3 regions of the Escherichia ruysiae genome follow, and region 3 is predicted to be linked to each of the others. Evidence: predicted binding sites of a transcription regulator. Region 3 holds the regulator's gene; each other region holds the start of a gene.

Region 1 (4,352 bases), 1.0 Mb from region 3:
AGTCGCCGCCGCACAATATGTTGATGCCGATAAAGGCGTGGCAGATACCAAAGCCGCGCTGGACGGCGCGCGCTACATTCTGATGGAACGTTTTGCCGAAGATGCCGCTCTCCTGGCGAAAGTCCGTGATTATCTGTGGAAGAACGCGCATTTGGTTTCTACGGTGGTGAGCGGTAAAGAAGAGGAAGGGGCGAAATTCCGCGACTATTTCGATCATCACGAACCGCTGTCAACGGTGCCTTCTCACCGCGCACTGGCGATGTTCCGTGGTCGTAACGAAGGCATACTCCAGCTTTCGCTGAATGCCGATCCACAGTTCGATGAGCCGCCGAAAGAGAGCTATTGCGAGCAAATCATCATGGATCATCTCGGCCTGCGCCTGAACAATGCCCCGGCGGATAGCTGGCGTAAAGGCGTGGTGAGCTGGACGTGGCGCATCAAGGTACTGATGCACCTGGAAACCGAACTGATGGGCACCGTGCGCGAACGTGCGGAAGATGAAGCGATTAACGTCTTTGCCCGTAACCTGCACGATCTGCTGATGGCTGCCCCCGCTGGACTGCGTGCGACGATGGGGCTCGATCCGGGTCTGCGCACCGGGGTAAAAGTCGCGGTGGTCGATGCAACCGGCAAACTGGTGGCGACCGACACCATTTATCCGCACACCGGGCAAGCCGCAAAAGCAGCGATGACCGTTGCTGCGCTGTGTGAAAAACATAACGTTGAACTGGTAGCAATTGGTAACGGTACGGCTTCCCGCGAAACCGAGCGTTTCTATCTCGACGTACAGAAGCAGTTCCCGAAAGTAACGGCGCAGAAAGTGATCGTCAGCGAAGCAGGCGCATCGGTTTACTCGGCTTCCGAGCTGGCAGCGCAGGAGTTCCCGGAGCTCGATGTTTCGCTGCGTGGCGCAGTGTCTATCGCCCGTCGTTTGCAGGATCCGCTGGCAGAACTGGTGAAAATCGATCCGAAATCTATCGGCGTGGGTCAGTATCAGCATGATGTTAGCCAGTCGCAGCTGGCTCGCAAACTGGACGCAGTGGTGGAAGACTGCGTTAACGCCGTTGGCGTTGATCTCAACACCGCTTCCGTTCCGCTGTTAACCCGCGTGGCGGGCCTGACGCGCATGATGGCGCAAAACATAGTTGCCTGGCGTGACGAGAACGGTCAGTTCCAGAACCGTCAGCAACTGTTAAAAGTGAGCCGCTTGGGGCCAAAAGCCTTTGAGCAGTGCGCGGGCTTCCTGCGTATTAACCACGGTGATAACCCGCTTGACGCTTCTACCGTTCACCCGGAAGCCTATCCGGTGGTTGAACGTATTCTGGCGGCAACACAGCAGGCGCTGAAAGATCTGATGGGTAACAGCAGCGAACTGCGTAACCTGAAAGCCTCTGACTTTACCGATGAGAAATTCGGTGTGCCGACGGTAACCGACATCATCAAAGAGCTGGAAAAACCGGGCCGCGACCCGCGTCCGGAATTTAAAACCGCTCAGTTTGCCGATGGCGTCGAGACAATGAACGATCTGCAACCGGGCATGATCCTCGAAGGCGCAGTCACCAACGTCACTAACTTTGGCGCGTTTGTCGATATCGGGGTGCATCAGGACGGCCTGGTTCACATCTCTTCATTGTCGAACAAGTTTGTGGAAGATCCGCATACCGTGGTGAAAGCGGGCGACATTGTGAAGGTGAAAGTGCTGGAAGTCGATCTTCAGCGTAAACGTATCGCCCTGACCATGCGTCTGGACGAGCAGCCAGGTGAAACCAACGCCCGTCGCGGCAGCGGTAACGATCGCCCGCAAAACAACCGCCCGGCAGCCAAACCGCGCGGTCGTGAAGCGCAGACAGCCGGTAACAGTGCGATGATGGATGCGCTGGCAGCGGCAATGGGTAAAAAGCGTTAAACACTATGACTGGCCTACGGTTCAGCTTTGCACGGGTTCGTAGGCCAGATAAGGCGTTCACGCCGCATCTGGCAATAAACGCCTTAACTGACATAAAAGTGCCGGAGAACATCTCCGGCATTTGAGATTGCTGACAAACTCGCTTACGGGTCAAAACAGGCACAACTTTCCCCCCTCTCCCTAGCCCTCTCCCCGATGGGGCGAGGGGACCGTCCGTGCACTTGCCTGGCTCCGGTATTTTTATTCCACAGCCAAAACCACAATATATTCCGCTAATATTTATCACATCATTAACAATTAAAACCTTAATTAAACATCAAGCCGCCCTAATAATTCGTCACTCGAATTTTATTTTGCCCCAGATATAACCTTGAGCCATATCAACATTGAGTCAGATTATTATCTAAACCAACATTCGCACACATTTTAAGTATTGCTGATAGAAACCATTCTCATTATCATTGTACTGTTGATTATTTAATCTCTCCTTCGTTGGCAAATCATCTGGTCTCATGTCGCTGTCAAACGCCCCATGAGGTAGTTATCCAGTTAATGAGAAACAAGTAGGCACCTATGCAATACACTCCAGATACTGCGTGGAAAATCACTGGCTTTTCCCGTGAAATCAGCCCGGCATATCGTCAGAAGCTGCTTTCTCTTGGCATGTTACCTGGCTCCTCTTTTAATGTGGTGCGCGTCGCTCCACTCGGTGATCCCATTCATATCGAAACTCGCCGTGTGAGCCTGGTATTACGCAAAAAAGATCTGGCCTTATTAGAAGTGGAAGCGGTTTCCTGTTAATACGGTGAGAATAACAATGAAAAAATTAACCATTGGCTTAATTGGTAATCCAAATTCTGGCAAGACAACCTTATTTAACCAGCTCACCGGCGCACGTCAGCGTGTAGGAAACTGGGCTGGCGTTACCGTCGAACGTAAAGAGGGTCAGTTCTCCACCACCGATCATCAGGTCACCCTGGTTGACCTGCCCGGCACCTATTCTCTGACTACCATCTCATCGCAAACTTCGCTTGATGAGCAAATCGCCTGTCACTACATTTTGAGTGGCGACGCCGATCTGCTGATTAACGTGGTGGATGCGTCTAACCTTGAGCGTAACCTGTACCTGACGCTGCAACTGCTGGAACTCGGCATTCCCTGCATCGTGGCACTGAACATGCTCGACATTGCCGAGAAGCAAAATATTCGTATTGAAATTGATGCTCTGTCGGCGCGTCTTGGCTGCCCGGTGATCCCGCTGGTTTCCACGCGTGGTCGCGGTATCGAAGCCCTCAAACTGGCGGTCGATCGCTATAAAGCTAACGAGAACGTGGAACTGGTGCATTACGCCCAGCCGCTCATCAATGAAGCCGACGCGCTGGCAAAAGTAATGCCCTCTGACATCCCGCTGAAACATCGCCGCTGGCTGGGTCTGCAAATGTTGGAAGGCGATATCTACAGCCGCGCCTACGCCGGTGAAGCGTCGCAGCATCTGGATGCAGCCCTCGCCCGTCTGCGTAATGAGATGGACGATCCGGCGCTGCACATTGCCGATGCGCGTTACCAGTGTATTGCTGCCATCTGCGATGTGGTGAGCAATACCCTGACGGCAGAACCCAGCCGTTTCACCACGGCAGTAGATAAAATCGTGCTCAACCGATTCCTCGGTCTGCCAATTTTCCTCTTTGTGATGTATCTGATGTTCCTGCTGGCTATCAACATCGGCGGGGCGTTACAGCCGCTGTTTGACGTCGGTTCCGTGGCACTCTTTGTGCATGGTATTCAGTGGATTGGCTACACGCTCCACTTCCCTGACTGGCTGACTATCTTCCTCGCCCAGGGGCTGGGTGGCGGTATTAACACCGTTCTGCCACTGGTGCCGCAGATCGGCATGATGTACCTGTTCCTCTCCTTCCTCGAGGACTCCGGGTATATGGCGAGAGCGGCATTTGTGATGGACCGTCTGATGCAAGCGTTGGGTCTGCCAGGGAAATCCTTTGTGCCGTTGATCGTTGGCTTCGGTTGTAACGTACCGTCGGTGATGGGTGCGCGCACTCTTGATGCTCCGCGTGAACGTCTGATGACTATCATGATGGCGCCATTTATGTCCTGCGGTGCTCGTCTGGCAATCTTCGCAGTATTTGCTGCCGCGTTCTTCGGGCAGAATGGCGCGCTGGCTGTGTTCTCACTGTATGTCATCGGTATTGTGATGGCGGTACTGACGGGTCTGATGCTCAAATACACCATTATGCGCGGTGAAGCGACGCCGTTTGTCATGGAGCTACCGGTCTATCACGTACCACACATTAAGAGTCTGATTATCCAGACCTGGCAGCGTTTGAAAGGCTTCGTTCTGCGCGCCGGTAAAGTGATTATCATCGTCAGCATTTTCCTGAGCGCATTCAACAGCTTCTCGCTGAGTGGGAAAATCGTCGATAACATCAAC
Region 2 (4,352 bases), 2.2 Mb from region 3:
AAGACCTTTGCCATTAACGTTTTCGCGCTGTTCTGGTTAACCCAGGAAGCGATTCCCCTGCTGCCAAAAGGTGCCAGTATCATCACCACTTCGTCAATCCAGGCGTACCAGCCAAGCCCGCATTTACTGGATTACGCGGCAACGAAGGCGGCGATTCTGAACTACAGCCGTGGTCTGGCAAAACAGGTCGCGGAGAAAGGTATTCGGGTGAACATTGTCGCACCTGGCCCTATCTGGACGGCGCTGCAAATTTCCGGCGGACAGACGCAGGATAAGATCCCGCAGTTTGGTCAGAAAACGCCGATGAAGCGTGCGGGGCAACCGGCGGAACTGGCTCCTGTTTATGTTTATCTGGCAAGTCAGGAGTCGAGCTACGTCACCGCAGAAGTGCACGGCGTATGCGGCGGCGAACATTTAGGCTAAAAAAATGCCCGGTTGTGTGAAGCAACCGGGCATCATCGTACTTTTAACGCTTGCCGGGTGCGGCGTGAACGCCTTATTCGGCCGACAAACTCATGCAAATTCAATATATTGCGATAGATTTTGTAGGTCTGATAAGACGCGCCAGCGTCGCATCAGGCATTGAGCACCTAATGCCGGATGCGGCGTGAACGCCTTATCCGGCCTACATGTCATGAAAATTCAATACGTTGCGATAGATTTTGTAGGCCTGATAAGCGTAGCGCATCAGGCAATTCTGCTTTACTTCGCTTTGGCAGTTTCTTCGCCGACCAGACCTATCTTCAGATAACCCGCCTGATGCAGCGTATCCATGACCTTCATCAACGTCTCGTAATCAACGGTTTTATCCGCACGGAAGAAGATGGTGGTATCTTTCTTACCTTCGGTTAACGCATTCAGCGCCGTAACCATCGTTTCATCGGTGACCGGATCGTTACCGATAAACATCGAGTTGTCCGCCTTCACCGACAGATAAACCGGTTTTTCCGGGCGCGGCTGCGGCGTGCTGGTAGAAGCAGGCAAGTTCACCTTCACATCTACCGTCGCTAACGGTGCCGCCACCATAAAGATAATCAGCAAAACCAACATCACGTCGATAAACGGCGTCACGTTGATATCATGCATTTCGCCGTTATCGTCGAGGTTTTCGTTAAGATGCATTGCCATAGCGCATTACCCTGCACGTAATTTCTGTGCGACACGAACCGGATGCGCAGCGGCGCTGGCTTCCAGATCCAGGTCACGACTTTGCAGCAACAATACCTGCGCTGCAACATCACCCAGCATCGCTTTAAAGCCGCCAATCTGGCGCGCGAATACGTTATAGATAACGACCGCCGGAATCGCTGCCACCAGACCGATTGCTGTTGCCAACAATGCTTCTGCGATACCCGGCGCAACCACCGCCAGGTTGGTGGTCTGCGTTTGCGCAATACCGATAAAACTGTTCATGATGCCCCAGACCGTACCAAACAGCCCCACAAACGGCGAAATCGCGCCAATGGTTGCCAGATAGCCGTTACCGCGTCCCATTTGACGCCCCACAGCGGCGACCCGACGCTCCAGGCGGAAGCTGGTACGCTCTTTAATACCTTCGTTATCGTCGCTGCCTTCTGACAGTTCCAGCTCGTTCTGCGCTTCATTGAGCAAATGCAGGCTTAAGCTTTTGCTACCAAAATCAGCGGCGATATCGTTGGCCTGGTTTAGGGAACGCGCTTCAGCCAGCAGTTGCTGCTCGCGCTTAAGACGGCGCTTCTGATTGAAGAACTCTACGCTCTTACTGAAGAAGATTGCCCAAGTGACAACGGAGGCCAAAATAAGCCCAATCATCACGCACTTAACGACAATATCGGCGTGCTGATACATACCCCAGACGGAAAGGTCCGTCTGCATTAAATTATTACCCACTGTGTATCTCCAGGACGCAAGTCACAAAATCTGCGCATAATAATATCAAAACGACGTCGAATTGATAGTCGTTCTCATTACTATTTGCATACTGCCGTACCTTTGCTTTCTTTTCTTTGCGTTTACGCAGTAAAAAAGCCACCAGAACGCCATTTGCGAAAATTTTCTTCTTTATGCCAATTCTTCAGGATGCGCTCGCTGTTATTCATGCTAGTTTAGACATCCAGACGTATAAAAACAGGAATCCCGACATGGCGGACAAAAAGCTTGATACTCAACTGGTGAATGCAGGACGCAGCAAAAAATACACTCTCGGCGCGGTGAATAGCGTGATTCAGCGCGCCTCTTCGCTGGTTTTTGATAGCGTTGAAGCGAAAAAACATGCGACGCGTAATCGCGCCAACGGCGAATTGTTCTATGGACGGCGCGGAACGTTAACCCACTTCTCGTTACAAGAAGCAATGTGCGAACTGGAAGGTGGCGCCGGCTGTGCACTGTTTCCTTGCGGTGCGGCCGCCGTTGCCAATTCCATTCTTGCTTTTGTCGAACAGGGCGATCATGTATTGATGACCAATACCGCCTATGAACCGAGTCAGGATTTCTGTAGCAAAATCCTCAGCAAACTGGGCGTAACGACATCGTGGTTTGATCCGCTGATTGGCGCGGATATCGTTAAACATCTGCAGCCAAACACTAAAATCGTCTTTCTGGAATCGCCAGGCTCCATCACTATGGAAGTCCACGACGTTCCGGCGATTGTTGCTGCCGTGCGCAGTGTCGTGCCAGACGCCATCATTATGATCGATAACACCTGGGCTGCCGGGGTGCTTTTTCAAGCTCTTGATTTTGGTATTGATATTTCGATTCAGGCGGGAACCAAGTATCTGATAGGTCACTCGGATGCCATGATCGGCACCGCAGTATGCAATGCCCGTTGCTGGGAGCAACTACGGGAGAACGCTTATCTGATGGGACAAATGGTCGATGCCGATACTGCTTATATGACCAGCCGTGGCCTGCGCACATTAGGTGTGCGTTTGCGTCAACATCATGAAAGCAGTCTGAAAGTGGCTGAATGGCTGGCAGAACATCCGCAAGTAGCGCGAGTTAACCACCCTGCTCTGCCGGAAAGTAAAGGTCACGAATTCTGGAAACGAGACTTTACAGGCAGCAGCGGGCTATTTTCCTTTGTGCTTAAGAAAAAACTCAACGATGAAGAACTGGCGAACTATCTGGATAACTTCAGTTTATTTAGCATGGCCTACTCGTGGGGCGGTTATGAATCGTTGATCCTCGCGAATCAGCCGGAACATATCGCCGCCATCCGCCCACAAGGAAAGATTGATTTCAGCGGCACATTGATTCGCCTGCATATTGGTCTGGAAAACGTCGACGATCTGATTGCCGATCTGAACGCGGGATTTACCCGAATTGTGTAACATTGCCAAATTTGGACAATTTTGCAGACATTTAATTGTGAATAGTCTTAAATTGTTGCGTCCGGGATCAAGGCGTCCCGGACAATTCAGGAGTACAATAGGCAAATAAAGGCTTAAACGCTGTTCCACAGGAAAGTCCATGGCTGTTATTCAAGACATTATCGCTGCGCTCTGGCAACACGACTTTGCCGCGCTGGCGGATCCTCATATTGTTAGCGTTGTTTACTTTGTCATGTTTGCCACGCTGTTTTTAGAAAACGGTCTGCTGCCCGCTTCATTTTTGCCAGGCGACAGCTTGTTGATACTGGCTGGCGCACTGATTGCCCAGGGGGTGATGGATTTTCTGCCAACAATCGTGATTCTGACTGCCGCAGCCAGCCTGGGCTGCTGGTTAAGTTATATTCAGGGGCGTTGGCTAGGTAATACCAAAACGGTGAAAGGCTGGCTGGCACAGCTTCCGGCCAAATATCATCAGCGCGCCACCTGTATGTTTGACCGCCACGGTTTGCTGGCTTTGCTGGCTGGACGTTTTCTTGCATTTGTCCGCACGCTGCTACCAACCATGGCGGGGATTTCCGGGTTGCCAAACCGCCGCTTCCAGTTTTTCAACTGGTTAAGTGGATTGCTATGGGTCAGCGTGGTGACCAGTTTTGGTTATGCCTTAAGCATGATCCCGTTCGTTAAGCGCCATGAAGATCAGGTGATGACGTTCCTGATGATCCTGCCGATTGCCCTGTTAACCGCAGGCCTGTTAGGCACGCTGTTTGTGGTGATTAAAAAGAAATACGGTAACGCCTGACGTTTTTCTCCGTTCCCGGCGACTTGTCCGGGAACACATTTAACTCCCTTGCATCGCCCGCATTCTTGCCGCATCTTCCCCCGGCGTCACACCGAAGTAGCGTTTAAACTCACGGCTAAATTGCGACGCACTTTCGTAGCCGACGCGCATCGCCGCCGCGCTGGCCTTCATGCCATCATGGATTATCATCATCCGTGCCTTATGCAGTCGGTAGTTCTTCAAATACTGCAACGGCGAGGTGCTGG
Region 3 (4,352 bases):
CCTGGGCAAAGGTTGGCGAGTAATTCTAAGTTTCACCATGCCGGATGCGGCGTAAATGCCGCATCCGGCAAGAAACACACAAACAGTATCAAACGCTAAATTGCCTGATGCGCTACGCTTATCAGGCCTACGAGATCTCTACAATATATTGAATTTGCGTGCTTTTGTAGGTCGGATAAGGCGTTTACGCCACATCCGGCATGAAACATACAAAAATCCCAAAGCCGCGCTCTGCGGCGTTTTTTCTGCTTATCATCGCGAATTAATTCCGCTTCGCAATTTATCCGTAAAATAAATTTAAAAACACAAATCATAATTAAATAAAATGTAACCGCTTTCATCCTACTGGAAAGCCACATATTTTTTCTTCTACAAACTCTTCTGCTGCAAACTTAAATCCTGTAACAAAAATCATCAAAATATGTGCGGTTGCTCATGTTCTTACATTCTCGTTACAGAAAGAGATTGATAATTCGCGTCGCGAAAAATAGTCTGTTCCTGTAGTCAGCGAGACTTTTCTCAACGCTACTTTTTTAATTTTTATTTTTTTCGCTGTTCACCTGTGGTGCAGCAATTTATACGTCAAAGAGGATTAACCCATGCGTGCGTTTAGTGGCAAACGTAGTACGCTGGCGCTGGCTATCGCCGGTGTTACAGCAATGTCGGGCTTTATGGCAATGCCGGAGGCTCGCGCCGAAGGATTCATCGACGATTCAACCTTAACCGGCGGTATCTATTACTGGCAGCGTGAACGCGACCGTAAAGATGTTACCGACGGTGACAAATACAAAACCAACCTTTCTCACTCCACCTGGAACGCCAACCTCGATTTTCAGTCTGGTTATGCTGCTGATATGTTCGGCCTTGATATTGCCGCATTTACGGCGATTGAAATGGCAGAAAACGGCGACAGCTCTCACCCGAACGAAATCGCGTTTTCAAAAAGTAATAAAGCCTATGACGAAGACTGGTCCGGCGATAAAAGCGGTATAAGCCTGTATAAAGCAGCGGCTAAATTTAAATACGGTCCGGCGTGGGCGAGGGCTGGTTATATTCAGCCAACCGGTCAGACGCTGTTAGCGCCGCACTGGAGCTTTATGCCGGGTACTTATCAGGGTGCGGAAGCCGGGGCGAATTTTGATTACGGCGATGCCGGTGCGTTGAGTTTCTCCTACATGTGGACCAACGAATACAAAGCGCCGTGGCATCTGGAAATGGATGAGTTTTATCAGAACGATAAAACCACCAAAGTTGATTATCTGCACTCCCTCGGGGCGAAGTACGACTTCAAAAATAACTTCGTACTGGAAGCGGCGTTTGGTCAGGCGGAAGGGTATATCGATCAATATTTTGCCAAAGCCAGCTATAAATTTGATATCGCCGGTAGCCCGTTAACCACCAGCTACCAGTTCTACGGTACGCGCGACAAAGTTGACGATCGCAGCGTCAACGATCTTTATGACGGCACCGCCTGGCTGCAGGCGTTGACCTTTGGCTACCGGGCGGCTGACGTAGTGGATTTGCGCCTCGAAGGCACCTGGGTTAAAGCCGATGGTCAGCAGGGATACTTCCTGCAACGTATGACCCCAACCTACGCTTCCTCGAACGGTCGCCTGGATATCTGGTGGGATAACCGCTCTGACTTTAACGCCAACGGCGAAAAAGCGGTCTTCTTCGGTGCGATGTATGACCTGAAAAACTGGAATCTTCCCGGCTTCGCCATCGGCGCTTCCTACGTTTATGCATGGGATGCCAAACCAGCGACATGGCAGAGCAATCCGGATGCGTACTACGACAAAAACCGGACTATCGAAGAGTCTGCTTACAGTCTGGATGCGGTCTACACCATTCAGGACGGTCGCGCCAAGGGCACGATGTTCAAACTGCATTTCACCGAATACGACAACCACTCCGACATCCCAAGCTGGGGTGGCGGTTACGGCAACATCTTCCAGGATGAGCGTGACGTGAAATTCATGGTTATCGCGCCGTTCACTATCTTCTGATGCCCGACGCGGCAGGTATTTCGCCTGCCGCGCGTTTGAGGAATTTGCTATGAAAAAACTGATTCTCATCGCCATGATGGCATCGGGGCTGGTGGCTTGTGCGCAATCAACCGCGCCACAGGAAGACAGTCGTCTGAAAGAAGCTTACAGCGCCTGCATCAACACAGCACAAGGCTCGCCGGAAAAAATTGAGGCCTGCCAGAGCGTGTTAAACGTGCTGAAGAAAGAGAAACAACATCAGCAGTTTGCCGACCAGGAAAGTGTGCGGGTACTGGATTATCAGCAGTGTCTGCGCGCAACGCAAACCGGTAACGACCAGGCAGTGAAAGCCGATTGCGATAAAGTCTGGCAGGAAATTCGCAGTAATAACGCTACGCAGTAAAAACAAAAAAAGCGAGGGCTGTAACTCTCGCTTGTTCTTATTTCCCTGGTATAAAAAAGCCAACCCGCAGGTTGGCTTTTCTCGTTCAGGCTGACTTATTTGCCTTCGTGCGCGTGCTCATCTTCGCGGCAATCGCCTTCGGCGCAGTGACCGTAAAGATAGAGACTATGGTTAGTCAGGCGAATACCATGTTTCGCGGCGATTTCACGCTGACGCGCTTCGATAGATTCATCACTAAATTCAATAACCTTGCCGCAGTCGAGGCAGATCAGGTGATCGTGATGATGTTGCTGGGTCAGTTCAAATACGGATTTACCGCCTTCAAAATTGTGGCGGGTGACGATACCGGCATCGTCAAACTGGTTCAGTACGCGATATACCGTAGCCAGACCAATTTCTTCACCCATATCGATCAGACGTTTGTATAAATCTTCCGCACTGACGTGATGGTTGTCCGGCTCCTGAAGAACTTCCAGGATTTTTAAACGAGGAAGCGTTACTTTCAGGCCAGCTTTCTTTAGGGCGGTATTGTTATCAGTCATGCGGAATCTGTCCTGTTACTAAGCGGTTCACTTCATTAGGAGAAGTGACAGAATTTGCTCTTGAGATAATGCGTATCATTATAGAATTGCCACGCCTAAATGAAAACTACAAGTCCCTGGCAAATATTGTTAATAAAAACGTGGCTTAGCTTACATTTACATCGGCAAGGCCACTTCAATACTGGAACATTGTACAGGTACTACGGCAAAAGTTACAAATTTGTAGCAATTATTTTGATTGGCATTATCTATTAATACGGCGTAGACATTAGCCTACACCGCATCACATCAGGCGTTGATAATTTCGTCGAGATGCAGCTCTTCAGAAATTTGCTTAACCCATTTTTCCACGCGTTCAGCGGTCAGTTCCGGCTGACGGTCTTCGTCAATAGCCAGGCCGACAAAGTGATCGTCATCTGCCAGACCTTTTGATGCTTCGAAATGGTAGCCCGCAGTTGGCCAGTGACCCACGATAGTCGCGCCGCGCGGTTCGATGATGTCACGGATAGTGCCTAATGCATCACAGAAATATTCGGCGTAATCTTCCTGGTCGCCACAGCCAAACAGGGCAACCAGTTTACCATTGAAATCAATCTCTTCGAGAGTCGGGAAGAAGTCGTCCCAGTCACACTGCGCTTCGCCGTAATACCAGGTTGGGATACCCAGCAGCAGAATGTCATAAGCTTCCAGATCTTCTTTGCTGCTTTTTGCAATGTCATGGACATCGGCAACGTCTTTACCAAGCTGTTTTTGAATCATTTTTGCGATATTTTCGGTATTACCGGTGTCGCTGCCGAAAAAGATGCCAGTGATAGCCATGAGTGAAATAACCTCTTGAAACTTATTGAAATGGGGGTGGCAAATTGCCCACGGATAAAGGCAATCATAGCAGAACAGGCAGTCTTGCGGAATCAGCAAACGGGCAGGACTGCACACTGTGCTACATGAAAGTGGAAATTTAAACGATGCCTTGACTACGCAGTGCCGCCAACTGCTGCATCAAAATCTCTTCGATCAGTTCGCTACGGCTCATATTGCGCGACTCTGCCAGCTCATTCAGCGCCTCGACAGCTTCCGCGTTCAGCTTCAGTTCGACACGCTTAAGACCACGTACTTTGTCGCGTTTTAGCTGGTTGCGTTTATTAATACGCAGCTGTTCATCGCGCGAAAGCGGATTGGTTTTCGGTCGTCCCGGTCGACGCTCGTGCGCGAACAGATCTAATGTCGTACGGTCCGTTTGTTCTTTGGCCATGATCTTGGTGACTTCGGGGGAAACAATCAGCCGGGCGTCTGCCCGGATGGATAGCGCGCCATAATACATCAGCGCGATGAGTCACGCCAACGCCCACGCGCGGAAAGCGACGCGGACGCTGGGTTTTTAATCAGTTGCGTTAATCATTGAGATAGCGACGGATGGCGCGC

Evidence for each region. Region 3 encodes Fur, which represses iron uptake genes when iron is present. Its sites were predicted from a motif close to ATAATAATGAGAACNACTATCAA; they were not measured.
Region 1: feoA (ferrous iron transporter A) is a predicted target of Fur. The motif match lies at 2,346-2,368, and genes of this name have one in related genera.
Region 2: exbB (tol-pal system-associated acyl-CoA thioesterase) is a predicted target of Fur. The motif match lies at 1,931-1,953, and genes of this name have one in related genera.

What each region holds. Positions count from the first base shown of each region.
Region 1 is NZ_JAVIWS010000001.1:2,996,658-3,001,009, reverse strand. It holds gene RGV86_RS14425 (Tex family protein) at 1-1,906, shown strand, start outside; gene feoA (ferrous iron transporter A) at 2,480-2,707, shown strand; gene feoB (Fe(2+) transporter permease subunit FeoB) at 2,724-4,352, shown strand, end outside.
Region 2 is NZ_JAVIWS010000001.1:1,868,015-1,872,366, forward strand. It holds gene yghA (NADP(+)-dependent aldehyde reductase) at 1-423, shown strand, start outside; gene exbD (TonB system transport protein ExbD) at 703-1,128, opposite strand; gene exbB (tol-pal system-associated acyl-CoA thioesterase) at 1,135-1,869, opposite strand; gene metC (cystathionine beta-lyase) at 2,121-3,308, shown strand; gene yghB (DedA family general envelope maintenance protein YghB) at 3,448-4,107, shown strand; gene yqhC (DNA-binding transcriptional regulator YqhC) at 4,147-4,352, opposite strand, start outside.
Region 3 is NZ_JAVIWS010000001.1:4,045,917-4,050,268, forward strand. It holds gene glnS (glutamine--tRNA ligase) at 1-23, shown strand, start outside; gene chiP (chitoporin ChiP) at 600-2,006, shown strand; gene RGV86_RS19395 (ChiQ/YbfN family lipoprotein) at 2,056-2,388, shown strand; gene fur (ferric iron uptake transcriptional regulator) at 2,484-2,930, opposite strand; gene uof (fur leader peptide) at 2,923-3,009, opposite strand; gene fldA (flavodoxin FldA) at 3,219-3,749, opposite strand; gene ybfE (LexA regulated protein) at 3,889-4,182, opposite strand; gene ybfF (esterase) at 4,322-4,352, opposite strand, start outside.